Regions from separate parts of the Rahnella variigena genome, predicted to be linked through region 1. Evidence: predicted binding sites of a transcription regulator. Region 1 holds the regulator's gene; each other region holds the start of a gene.
What was found. Region 1 encodes PurR, which represses purine synthesis genes. Its sites were predicted from a motif close to CANGCAAACGTTTGCNTG; they were not measured.

Region 2: a site for PurR is predicted at 1,560-1,577, ahead of purE (5-(carboxyamino)imidazole ribonucleotide mutase). Genes of this name have one in related genera too.
Region 3: a site for PurR is predicted at 2,587-2,604, ahead of pyrD (quinone-dependent dihydroorotate dehydrogenase). Genes of this name have one in related genera too.

The regions. Positions count from the first base shown of each region.
Region 1 is NZ_NSDJ01000001.1:2,543,964-2,548,506, forward strand. It holds gene punC (purine nucleoside transporter PunC) at 1-654, opposite strand, end outside; gene punR (DNA-binding transcriptional activator PunR) at 791-1,696, shown strand; gene purR (HTH-type transcriptional repressor PurR) at 1,747-2,772, opposite strand; gene cydH (cytochrome bd-I oxidase subunit CydH) at 3,107-3,196, shown strand; gene CKQ54_RS11930 (C40 family peptidase) at 3,372-4,277, opposite strand.
Region 2 is NZ_NSDJ01000001.1:1,983,679-1,988,221, reverse strand. It holds gene lpxH (UDP-2,3-diacylglucosamine diphosphatase) at 1-721, shown strand, start outside; gene CKQ54_RS09105 (MiaE family protein) at 833-1,465, opposite strand; gene purE (5-(carboxyamino)imidazole ribonucleotide mutase) at 1,646-2,155, shown strand; gene purK (5-(carboxyamino)imidazole ribonucleotide synthase) at 2,152-3,216, shown strand; gene ybbP (putative ABC transporter permease subunit YbbP) at 3,362-4,543, opposite strand, start outside.
Region 3 is NZ_NSDJ01000001.1:3,665,586-3,670,128, forward strand. It holds gene CKQ54_RS16955 (YcbX family protein) at 1-589, shown strand, start outside; gene CKQ54_RS16960 (cell division protein ZapC) at 744-1,289, opposite strand; gene pyrD (quinone-dependent dihydroorotate dehydrogenase) at 1,474-2,484, opposite strand; gene ssuE (NADPH-dependent FMN reductase) at 2,799-3,380, shown strand; gene CKQ54_RS16975 (sulfonate ABC transporter substrate-binding protein) at 3,399-4,373, shown strand; gene ssuD (FMNH2-dependent alkanesulfonate monooxygenase) at 4,433-4,543, shown strand, end outside.

The DNA of each region.
Region 1 (4,543 bases):
ACCGGCGGAACAGGCAGCGTAAATCATGACATTACCGCTGTAAACGCGCGACTTCAGCAACGTGCCAAAGCCCGCTTTTTCGTCAGATTTGTGTTCTGCCGGCTTATTTTCCCGCAGCGTGAAGGTGGCGATAAGCAACAGGGCGGCGACCGCAGTCAGCAGGGCAAATATCGCTTCCCAGTCAAAATGATTGAGCACCCAGGCGCCAAGCAAAGGAGCCAGCGCCGGCGAAAGTGCCACTAAAGGCATAATGCTGGCGAAGGTTTTTTTAGCGACATCCGCTGAAAAACGGTCCACCACGATTGCCTGCCAGGTCACTGCGGCGGCACAGACGCCCATGGCCTGTAAGAAACGCAGCGCCAGAAGGGCGCGCACGTTCTCGACCCAAATCACGCCCAGGCAGCCGACGGCAAACAGTGTCAGACCGAGCAGTAAAACCGGTTTGCGGCCAATGCGGTCTGACAGCGGTCCCCACAGCAATTGTCCGATGGCGAATCCGCCGAGAAAAATACTCAGGCTGGCGCTGATCATTCCCGGACTGGTCATCAGGCTAGTTTGCATTGCGCTGAACGCAGGAAGGTACATATCTGTGGCTAAAAAGCCGAGCATGCTCAGGCCAGCCAGATAGAGCATAAATCCAAAGGAGGGTTTCATTATTATCTCGTTAATTTATTTATTGCAGATGATTTGATGCAGGGATCTGTTCGGAGGCAGATTTTAACGCTTTGATAACAGCGTTGTGAAACGTTAATATTTGCACTCTGCTATCAAAAATATTGAAGGCTAAAATATGTGGTCAGAATACGCTCTGGAAGTCGTTGATGCGGTGGCAAGAACCGGAAGCTTCAGTGCGGCGGCACAGGATCTACATCGGGTGCCTTCTGCCATCAGCTATACCGTTCGTCAGCTCGAACAATGGCTGGCGGTGCCCTTGTTTGAACGTCGACACCGCGACGTCGTTTTAACGCCAGCGGGCAAAGTTTTCGTTGATGAAGCGCGGGTTCTGATAAAAAAAATGATAGCTACACGACGCCAGTGTCAGCAGGTTGCCAACGGCTGGCGGGGCGAGTTACGTATTGCTGTCGACAGAATTGTTAAACCGGCAAGAACCCGGCGTCTGGTGCTGGATTTCTATCGTCATTTTCCTGATACGGAACTGATTATTCATTCCGAAGTGTTTAATGGTGTGTGGGACGCACTGGTTGACGGACGTGCTGATGTGGCAATCGGTGCGACGCGGGCGATACCGGTTGGTGGTCGTTTCAGTTTTCGCGACATGGGGTTTATGGACTGGCACTGCGTGGTCAGCCCGCAGCATCCGCTGGCGCAGTTACCGGGTGCGCTCAGTGATGACCAGCTCAGGCCTTATCCCGCATTGTGTCTTGAAGATACCTCGCGGACGTTGCCCAAGCGTGATACCTGGACACTCGATAACCAGCGGCGTCTGGTTGTGCCGGACTGGACCTGCGCGCTTGAATGTCTGAGTGAAGGTTTATGTGTGGGAATGATGCCGGTACATCGCGTGAGCCATCGCATTGAGCAGCAGACATTGCAGGTTCTGGCGCTGGAGAATACCTTCCCTGACAGCCCGTGTTGCCTGACGTGGGACCAGAGTAATCCGTCACCTTCACTGGCGTGGTTGCTGGAATATATGGGTGATACAGAAACGATGAACCGTGAATGGTTGCGGGACTGAGAAATAAAACGCCTGCAAAAGCAGGCGTTATAAAAGATTAAAGGCAAACATTAACGGCGATAGTCACGGTACGGGCCATCGGCCACCGAACGACGCTCAACCAGTTTCGGATGCACCTCGATGGTCTGTGATTCTTCACGTTTGCTGACGATGCGGTCGAGCAACATAGTAAAGGCCATCTCACCCAACCGTTCTTTCGGCTGATGGACGGTCGTCAGTGCCGGAGAGAAGTACCGCGCATTACGCACGTTATCGTAACCAATCACCGAAATATCTTGCGGGACGCGCAATCCGAGTTCATCAGCGGCGCAAATTGCGCCCATCGCCATGACATCACCCCCGCAGAAGACGGCGGTGGGGCGTTGTTTCTGCATCAGAATCTTATGCATCGCCTGATAACCTGACTCCGGCTCGAAATCGCCCTGAACCACCCATTCTTCGCGAAGCGGGATATTGGCTTCCGTCAGCGCTTTGACAAAACCCTGGAAACGACCGCCGCCGGTGTTACGCGCCAGTTGTCCCGGGATCACGCCAATATCACGATGCCCGCGTTCGATCAGATAGCGTCCGGCCATATATCCGCCTTCGAAAGCATTGTCGATAATGCTGTCGGTGAAGTTTTTGCGCGCTTCGCCCCAGTCCATGACCACCATCGGAATCGAACGATACTCTTCAAGCATATTAAGTAATTCATCAGGGTATTCCGCGCACATGACCAGCAGACCATCGACGCGTTTTTGCGCCAGCATTTGCAGATAGGCCTGTTGTTTTTCCAGATTATTGTGCGAGTTACACAAGATCAGCGTATAGCCTTTGGAGAAGCAGCTGTTCTCGACGGCTTCAATCACCTCGGCGAAATAGGGCGCTTCACTGGAGGTTGCCAGCAGACCAATCGTCTTGGTGTTATTCACTTTAAGACTACGGGCTACGGCACTCGGCGAATAATGTAGCTCTTTAATGGCAAGCAGCACCGCTTCCCTGGTTTCTTCGGCGACGAAACGTGTTTTATTGATGACGTGCGACACGGTTGTAGTGGAAACGCCAGCGCGCTTTGCGACATCTTTAATCGTTGCCATGTAAAGAATGACTCCTGAACTTCCGTGCTTCAGCACGTTAGCATTATGTTAATCGTTTGCTTGCGCTGATTACACTGCGGACATCTAAAAGGGCAGTGTAATCATTGGGTGGATTCTTCAGAATGAGGCGTGAAATGCTCTCGGGTGAAATCGACCGGCACACAGGCGTGTTAACCGACAATTTTCTCTTATAATGCATGAAAGTGGAAGTAAAATTGTCATGTTCACATTTTCATTCAGCAGAAGATTTTAAAAGTGAATTATGCGAAAATGCGTTGGCACACATTTAGTGTGGCTAAAAGAAACGCCACAACTTGATCCGAAAGGGGGTTTGATGGACAGCAACCTGAAATTATCGTTGATCACCACGGTATGCGCTTTGCTCATGATTATCGCTTTCAGCTTCACGGCAGTGATGAACTAATCTGGCACTAAGACAGTAGTGAGACGCAACAAAAAAGGGCGATACCTTTCACAGGAATCGCCCTTTTCAATTTTACGCAGTGACCGTTACCGCCGATACTCTTCCCTGCAGAAACTCTTCGTTAAGTGCTATTCAATGGCTGATTAGCGAAACTTCAGACTTAACGAATTGTTTATTATCGGATTGTTTTTGGGGTCATTACCCGACGTGCGCCAACATAGTGGTCTTGCCAGTAATCATCGCCCAGTGAGGTGATTTTGATGTCTTCACCGGTTCTTGGCGACTGAATGAATTTGCCGTTGCCAACATAAACACCCACATGATCCGCTGCGCCGCGGTTGTTGATTCTGAAGAACACCAGATCACCGCTTTCAAGTTCGCCGCGTTTCACCGGCGCTGCATCGCGCAGGTGGTACATCTCGTTTGCCGTGCGCGGCATTTTAATGCGGATCAAATCTTTATAAGCGTAATAGACCAGACCGCTGCAATCAAAACCGGTATTCGGAGAAGTTCCTCCCCAGCGATAAGGTTTGCCGACCTGGTGCATCAGCTTAGTCATCGCCGTTTGTTGTGCGTGCTGATAGCGTTTTTTATGTGTCGCACTCAGCGTAATAGGTTTGGTGTCTTCTTCGCGTAATTTTTTACCTTTACGGTGTCGGCCATACGCTTCTTTCTTGCTGACTTTTTCACTGCTGTTTTTGGCAAGCGCTCGTGATTTAGTGGCTTTATCTGTCTTTTTCTCGGCCCGCGTTGTCCTGAGTGTTTTTTCTTTTTTGCTTTCGGCCCGGGTTGTTTTAACGCTTTTCTCAGAAGTTGTCTTGCGCCTGACCAGTTCGGTGCTGCTGACCTTCTTCGATTTTGATGTTTTTTCCTGAGTCTTTTTCTCTGTCACCGGTGCGACTTTTGTTTTTTTACTGGTTTTCGCAGCCACTGTTTTTCGCTTTCGCCTTTCTTCCGGCGTCAGGGAATTAACATGACTCTTTCGCTGATCGGCAGAGACGCGGGTCTGTGGCGACGCATGAGCCATATTAAGAAACAGCTGGGTAAAGAGCAGCACAAAAAGCGTGAACAGTAAGCGCATAGCTTCGTTACCATGAGTGGTTGGGTTAAACATCAGGGATGTCAGAGTATTGCCTAAAAGAACCCGACAAAAAAGCACGAATTGACTCGATTCTAGATCATATTGTGAGAAAAAGTTAATAGCTTTTTTTATGTCGAAATATCCGCCATTTTTAGTCAAAAAAATAACCGTTTTTCATCAGGTTAATATTTGAGATAAAGAATGCGATTTGGCAAATCTGACATTATCGTCGAACGGCAAAAATGTTATTCTCGATGAATCTTTAA
Region 2 (4,543 bases), 560 kb from region 1:
GACCACGTTTTTTATCGCAGATATCCATCTTTGCGCACAGGAACCGGCAATCACTGCCGGTTTCCTTCGTTTTCTACGTGAAGATGCGCCACAGGCCGATGCTCTGTACATTCTCGGCGACCTGTTCGAAGCCTGGATTGGCGACGACGATCCGCAGCCGCTTCACGCAGAAATCTCCGCCGCACTGAATCATTTGCACCAGCAAGGCGTGCCCTGCTTCTTTATTCACGGCAACCGCGATTTTCTGCTCGGCAGACGTTTCGCCCGCGACAGCCTGATGACGTTGCTGCCGGAGAAAAAAGTGCTCGAGCTGTATGGCCGTCGCATCCTGATCCTGCACGGCGATACGCTGTGTACCGACGATGTCGCGTATCAAAACTTCCGCAAAAAAGTCCACAATCCGTTTATCCAGAAACTTTTCCTGATGCTGCCACTGAAATGGCGACTGGGCATTGCTGCCAGAATGCGCGCCAACAGCAAAGCGTCAAATCAGGGCAAATCACTGGAGATTATGGATGTGAACCCGCAGGCGGTGGTCAGCGAAATGCAGATGGCTGGCGTCGAGTGGATGATCCACGGTCACACCCATCGCCCGGCGATCCACGATGTGCCGCTGGAAAACAAAACCGGCCACCGCGTGGTACTCGGCGCATGGCACGAAGAAGGGTCGATGGTGAAAGTCACCGCCGATAACGTCGAGCTGATCAGCTTCCCGTTTTAAGTCACCTCAACGTTACCCGAAATAATTTGAGTTGCTGGAAGGCGACAAGCTCATGAATCCCCGGGAACTTAGCTGACTAAGTGACCGGGGTGAATGAGCGCAGTCAACGCATCAGCAGCCCGAAGTAAGAAGGGTAACGGGTACGCCTGAATGGAAGCGGAACTGTTCGTCTGGTGTAAGAATTAATTCCGCTTCAATCCTGCCAAACTCCTCTACCCGCTCACTGATATCCGTTCCGGCATATTGCTCTGCCAGCGCCAGATAATCGGCAAAATGGCGTGATTCAGATCGCAGCAGCGAAGTGTAAAAACGCGACAAGGTTTCATCGAGATGCGGCGCTATTTTGGCAAAACGCTCACAGGAGCGCGCTTCGATATAAGCGCCGATAATCAGCCGGTCGACCAGAATGTTCAGGTCATCGTGATGGCGGGTATGTTTAATCATGCCGCTTGCGTAGCGCGACGGTGAAAGCTGGGTGTAGGTGATATTGCGTTTTTGCATGATTTCCACCACTTGTTCAAAGTGATGAAGTTCTTCACGCGCCAGACGCGCCGCACAAAATAGCAGTTCGGTGCGATCCAGATATTTCGTCATCAGGCTCATCGCCGTCGCCGCCGCTTTCTTTTCACAGTTAGCGTGGTCAATCAGCATGACCGTCTGATTTTCCAGCGCCACATCCACCCACAGAGCGGGTGTTTCACAGTGAAGAAAATCATAAATCGGTGCCAGTAAAGCCTGCGTCATAAATCAGTTTCCACTCAAGTTTGTCTTTAATATATTGGTTTGGATTATACAAATCTGCCGCCAACTTCTCATCAAAAATGCGCCGTTTTCCGGCCACGCAACCGTTTTCCTCCCTCACGGAGCGTGTTATCATTTGCGCCCTCGCAGTTTCTATTTCCGAATCACAGGAGCTTTAAAGACATGTCATCCAACGTTACCCCGGCAAAAATCGCCATCGTTATGGGGTCTAAAAGTGACTGGGCGACCATGCAGTTCGCCGCCGAAGTTCTCACAACGCTGAATATTCCTTTCCATGTCGATATCGTCTCCGCTCACCGCACACCGGATAAATTGTTCACTTTCGCTGAGCAGGCTTCCGCCAATGGCTTTGATGTGATCATCGCGGGTGCCGGTGGCGCAGCGCATTTACCAGGCATGCTGGCGGCAAAAACGCTGGTGCCGGTGCTCGGTGTTCCGGTTCAGAGTGCAGCCCTGAGTGGCATCGACAGTCTGTATTCCATCGTACAAATGCCGCGTGGTATTCCGGTCGGTACGCTGGCGATCGGAAAAGCCGGTGCCGCTAACGCCGCATTGCTGGCCGCACAAATTCTGGCGCTGCACGATACTGAGATTGCTAAAAATCTGGCGGCATGGCGCACCGCGCAAACTGACGACGTGCTGAATAATCCCGATCCGCGGGAGGAAGCATGAAGCCGGTTTGCGTCCTTGGAAACGGTCAGTTAGGCCGGATGCTGCGTCAGGCGGGTGAACCGCTGGGCATCGCCGTGTATCCCGTCGGACTGGATGCCGAACCGGAAGCCGTGCCATATCAGCAAAGCGTGATCACCGCTGAAATCGAACGCTGGCCGGAAACTGCACTGACCCGCGAACTGGCAACGCACAACGCGTTTGTTAACCGCGAGATTTTCCCACGTCTGGCTGACCGCCTGACGCAAAAACAGTTGCTCGACCAGCTCGGCCTGGCAACTGCGCCGTGGCAGTTGCTGGCTGATGCCGCCGAATGGCCGCAGGTCTTCTCTCAGCTTGGCGAACTGGCGATTGTTAAACGTCGCGTCGGCGGGTACGACGGCCGTGGTCAGTGGCGCTTACGTTCTGGCGAAGAAAAAACTCTGCCGCAGGATTGCTACGGCGAATGCATCGTTGAGCAGGGCATCAATTTTTCCGGCGAAGTTTCGCTGGTGGGCGCACGCGGTCACGACGGCAACACTGTGTTTTATCCGCTGACCCACAACCTGCATCAGGACGGCATTTTGCGCACCAGCGTCGCATTGCCGCAGCCGGACGCAGCCCTGCAACAGCAGGCAGAAAGCATGCTGTCAGCCATTCTCAACGAACTGAATTATGTCGGCGTGATGGCGATGGAATGTTTCGTGGTCAGCGAAGGTTTGCTGATCAATGAGCTGGCTCCGCGCGTTCATAACAGCGGTCACTGGACGCAAAACGGCGCGTCCTACAGCCAGTTTGAGATGCATTTGCGCGCCATCCTTGGTCTGCCGCTGCCGAAACCGGTAGTCAGTACGCCGTCGGTGATGGTGAATCTGATTGGCACGGATGTGTCAGAAGAGTGGCTGAGCCTGCCGCTGGTCAATCTGCACTGGTACGAGAAAGACGTGCGTCCGGGTCGTAAAGTCGGACACCTGAATCTCAACGACGCCAGCGCCAGCCTGCTGAAAGACACTCTCAACGCACTGGTTCCGATGCTGCCGGCAGAATACGCCAGCGGCATTGAGTGGGCAGTTGAAAAGCTTTGATTTGATCGGCTCCTTCCCCTGCGAAGGGGAGGGTTGGGGTGGGGTATTAAGGTCAAAATCTCATAGTTAAAGTGTGCTTTGACAAACAGTTAGCCATTAAAACCCCCTCCCTGCCTCCCCCTTCGCAGGGGGAGGAGTTTAGAAACTACGCGTCGTATTGCCGGAATAATGCCCGCCCCCGCAACAACCGCACCCCCAGCCAGCCACCGCAGACGGACAACAACACCGCGCTAACCACCGGCACCGCAATCCACATCAGGTAATTCGGTTCCCACGGGAAATCGAACACCTTGCGTTGCAGCAGCCACAGTGCGGCTTCCGCGCCAATCGCGGCAGCGATACCCGCCACCAGACCAAGCACGGCAAACTCACACCACAGCGTCCGGTGCAGCATTTTTTTGCTGGCCCCCAGAGTGCGGTAAACGATCAGCTCCTGACGGCGCTGACGCATGCCGACCTGAATCTGTGCGAGTAATAACAATCCACCGCACAGCATCACCAGCAGAACCATCACTTCCAGCGCCCTGCTCACCTGCTGTAAGACCTGACCGACCTGCCGCAGGATAGAACCAATATCCAGCAAACTCAGTGTCGGGAACTGGCGGTTTAGCTGCGTAATGGTGCTGACATCCCCGTGATAACGGAAACTGGTCAGCCAGCTTTGCGGCTGAGCGTCCAGCGCTCCCGGCGGGAAGATGAAGTAGAAATTCGGCTTCAGGCTGTCCCAGTCCACTTTCCGCAGGCTGGTGATTTTGGCGCTGAATTCCTGCGTATCGCCGCTAAACGTCACGGTATCGCCTGGCTTCAGCCCCAGCCGCCCCGCCAGCCCTTCGTCAATCGACACTTCACCGGCTTTCGGTGGCCCGTTGCCCGCGACCAGCGGATTATGATCCGGCAGCCCCTCCATCCAGGTCAGATTCAGCTCACGGTTCACCGCTTCGCCGCCCGCATCGTCCGGTTTGATGATATCCGTGGCAACCTTGTCGTTAATCTTCGTCAGGCGAACCCGCACAATCGGATAGAAGGTTTCCGGCTCCGCTTTATGCTGATGCAGGAAATCCTTCACCTGCGGAATTTGTTCTTTGGTGATATTAAGCAGGAAGTAATTCGGGCTGTCCGGCGGCAGCTGTTGCTCCCAGCGATCCAGCAAATCTCCGCGCATCACCAGCAGCAAGGCCAGCAACATAAATGACATCGAGAACGCCGCCAGCTGACTGAGTGTCACCCACGGCTGGCGCAGCAAACGGTTAACGGCCAGACGCAGCGGTAACTGACGAAACGTCAGCTTGCGTAGCAGCAACAGCGCGCCCCAGCCAATCACACCGAG
Region 3 (4,543 bases), 1.1 Mb from region 1:
GCCCAATATTGTGGTCAGTGGTGCCGAGGCTTACACAGAAGACAGCTGGCAGACCATCCGCATCGGAGAAGTCATTTTCGATCTGGTGAAGCCGTGCAGCCGCTGCATTTTTACTACGGTCAGCATCGAAAAAGGCCGCAAGCATCCGCGTGGCGAACCTCTGAAAACGTTGCAAGGTTACCGTACTGCCAGCGATGGCGACGTCGATTTCGGTCAGAACATGATTGCCCGTAACAACGGTGTGATCCGCGCGGGTGACAACGTTCAGGTGCTGGCGACCAAACCACCCCGCCCTTACAGCGCAGGCGACGTCGTTGAAAATGTCGACGCGCCAAAAAGTACCGCTCAGGAAGTCCGCATTAATTATCAGGGCACGGAGTTTACCGGCAACAATCAGCAGATTTTGCTCGAACAACTGGAGTTACAGGGATTACGTATCCCCTATTCCTGCCGTGCGGGAATTTGCGGTGCGTGCAGAATGACATTAAAAGAAGGAAATGTTGCGCCACTGAAAGAAAGTGCTGTGGGGAAAGACGGAACGATTCTGTCGTGCAGTTGCATACCGGCAACGGATATCGTGCTCGGCTAAAATATTCCGCAATTACCCAAATCCGCAATTACCCAAAATAGTTCGGGTTGCAAAAAGGCGGCAAGAGAAGGGATCCCGATGAGCTTACACAGGTAAGTGATTCGGGTGACTGAGCGCAGCCAACGCATCTGCAACTTGAAATATGAAGGGTAATTTACACTGCCTGATCGTAGACATCGCTGTCGACTCTGAACGCCGCTGGCATTAACCGGTCATGCATCACTTTAATGGCATCACCGAGCACCATACCGCGCCCTGCCACTGTCAGCCGCTCCTGCGCCAGCAGGCACAGGCTGGCGTTATCACCGGATTCTACCACCAGCAATGTCGCCTGTTCGCCACTGTCCATCACCTGCACCTGAGCAAGCTGACCATTCTCTGGCTGGAAAGGACGCATCTGCTGACTGAAATGCCAGCTCTTTGGCATCAGCGGTTTTAAAAAACGGAAAGCGACTAAGGCATTTAAAACTAATTCCGCACGTTGTTCAGCGGCCAGACGAATATGTTTGCACTGTTCTTCATAATCGAAATACAAAGCCGCATCATCGACACAGAATGACATATTTCCAAATGCATCAGGAGTTAACATTTTAGCCGGGAAACGGGAACGGAAAATCATGCCATTGGCGAGATCCAACATAAGCCGATCATGCTCTGCATCGAAGTACCAACGCCAATTATCATCTGGTTTGATTTTCATTTCGTCATCCTGTTTGCCCTCATGCCCTCTGCCTGACTTCATTTCCGGCTAATCTGTGAGAATAGATTTTTTTGCGATGAAGTGATATCAGACAAATCCTGAGCCTGAATTACGGTCAGTGGACAAAATATAGACGAGCCGGGTTGATAAATAAACCCCTGACTCGCCTAAAGGATGAAAAATATTAGATGTGGGTAACAATATCTTTGATTAAACCCGGGCCTTTGAAGATAAAGCCGGAATAGATTTGAATTAATGACGCACCGGCCGCCATTTTTTCACGTGCGGCAGTTAATGAATCAATCCCGCCGACGCCAATAATAGGCAGACGTCCCTGCAATTCATTCGACAACATACGGATAATTTCTGTACTGCGCAGCTGCACCGGACGCCCGCTCAGTCCACCCACCTGCTCACAATAATTCAGCCCCTGAACCAGTTTACGATCGAGCGTGGTATTGGTGGCGATAACGCCGTCCATATTATGACGTACCAGACTGTCCGCTATTTGGATCAATTCTTCTTCAGAAAGATCCGGCGCGATCTTCACGGCTACCGGCACATATTTCTGGTAACGCTGCTGAAGTTCGAGCTGCTTATTCTTGATCGCCGCCAGTAAATCATCCAGCGCCTCACCGTATTGCAGTGAACGTAAGCCAGGAGTATTTGGCGATGAAATATTCACCGCGATATAACCGGCATACGGATATACCTTATCCATACAGGTCAGATAATCGTCTGCGCCGTGCTCAACAGGCGTGTCTTTATTCTTGCCAATATTAATCCCCAGAATGCCGCCAAAATGTGATTTTTTGACATTATTCACCAGATTATCCACGCCATGGTTATTAAAGCCCATGCGGTTAATCAGGCCTTCAGCTTCAACGATGCGGAATAAACGCGGCTTATCATTACCCGCCTGCGCACGCGGTGTCACCGTGCCGACTTCAATAAATCCAAAGCCCATTGCGCCGAGTGCATCAATACATTCGCCGTCTTTATCCAGGCCTGCGGCCAGTCCCAAAGGGTTCTTAAAGGATAATCCCATGCAGTTTACCGGTTTGGTTGGCACTGACTGGCGGATCAGGAATTCAAAAGGGGTGCCGGAAATGCGGCTCAACTGACGAAAGGTTAACTCGTGGGCGCGCTCTGGATCGAGCTGAAACAGTGCTTTCCTGACAAGAGGATAATACATGGAAACTCCTGGATTCCCGGTGGCTAGACGGGGCGGTATTATTGACTAAGCGCGGGACAATTGGAAATGATAACCGGCATATTGACCAAATAATTGCTTCGCTACGCAAACGATTACTTTTTAGTTACCTTTAATTCACTTTTCCTTCTTAACCTGTCTCCGCGTCAACACGCCATTTAAAGCGCTTTATGTGATTTGAAACTTTCCATAGCCAAAATTGAGATTTCCGCTCTGCCGCCTTCCCCTGCTAGGTTTACTTCACTTCGTTAATAAAAATGATAGTTCTATAACAGATTGTTATAAGGAATAAGTGAATGCGCGTAATCACACTGGCCGGCAGCCCACGACAACCTTCCCGCTCCTCTTCCCTGCTGGCGCTCAGCCATCAGTGGCTGGCGAGCCGGGGCGTCGAAGTCTTTACCTACAATATTCAGGATTTTTCGGCTGATGATTTGTTATTTGCCAATTTTGCCAGCCCTCAGTTGAAGCAACTGAATGCTGAACTGGCGAGCGCAGATGGCCTGATTGTCGCCACGCCGGTGTACAAGGCGTCTTTTTCAGGTGCGCTGAAAACTCTGCTGGATTTACTGCCCGAGCGCGCACTCGACCATAAAGTCGTTTTGCCACTGGCGACGGCCGGATCGATCGGCCACATGCTGGCCGTCGATTATGCGCTGAAACCTGTGCTGGCCTCGCTGAAAGCGCAGGAAGTTTTACAGGGTGTTTTCGCCGATGACAGTCTGATCACTGATTATCAGACGTTCCCGGCCAGGCTGGATCCGGCGCTGGAAGAGCGTCTGACCGAATCGCTGGAAAACTTCTATCTGGCACTGAGCCGCCGCCGTCCGCAAATTCCGTCTGTCACTTCCCTTTCCGCGCAAGCTCTGCGCGTCTGAAATTAAAAGGAATTAATCATGCCTTCGTCTTTCTCTTTATTACGTCGGTTGCCCGTCATCGCCGGACTGGTCACCAGCCTGATATTCGCCGCAACAGCCTCAGCACAGGAAAAGGATCCTGCGCAATTACGCATCGCTTATCAGAAAGGATCCGTCGGACTGGTGCTGGCCAAATCTCATCAGCTGCTGGAAAAACGTTTCCCGGACACCAAAATCAGCTGGGTGGAATTTCCCGCTGGTCCGCAGATCCTTGAAGCTCTGAACGTCGGCAGTATTGATTTGGGCGGTACAGGCGATTTACCGCCACTATTTGCACAAGCGGCCGGGGCGGATCTTCTTTATATCGGTTCAGAACCGCCGAAACCAAAAGCGGAAGTGATTCTGGTCGACAGTAACAGTCCGATCAAAACCGTGGCAGATCTCAAAGGCCATAAAGTCGCATTCCAGAAAGGCTCCAGTTCACACAACTTATTGCTTCGTGCCCTGCAACAGGCAGGTCTTAAATTCAGTGATATCCAGCCGGTCTATCTGACACCTGCCGACGCGCGCGCCGCGTTTCAGCAGCATGACGTCGATGCCTGGGCTATCTGGGATCCTTACTACTCCGCCGCAGAAGTTCAGGGCGATGTTCGCGTGCTGACCGACGGCTCGACGCTGCATCAGACCGGTTCCTTCTATCTTGCGCCGAAAAAATATACCGAGGCCAATCCTCAGTTCATCAGTCAGGTACTGGATGTGTTAACGCAGGCGAATGCGCTGACCAAAACTGACCGCGAACAAAGTATCAAACTGCTTTCTCAGTCGATGGGATTACCGGAAAAAGTGGTCGCCTCTTATCTGGATCATTTGCCGGATATGCCAATCACTCCGGTCAATGCCGAGACGGAAAAGCGCCAGCAGCAAACCGCCGACCTGTTTTATCAGAACCACATTTTGCCAAAGCCGGTTGAAATCAAAGACCGCATCTGGAAACCGGCTGTACAGGCCAACTGAACCCTAATTTAGCCGCCGCTGAGCGGTCATGAATCAAAAAACTTTGAGAGGAACATACTATGAGTCTGAACGTATTCTGGTTTTTACCCACCCATGGCGATGGTCGTTATTTAGGAACTGAAGAAGGTGCCCGTGTGGTAGACCACGGTTATCTCCAGCAGATTGCTCAG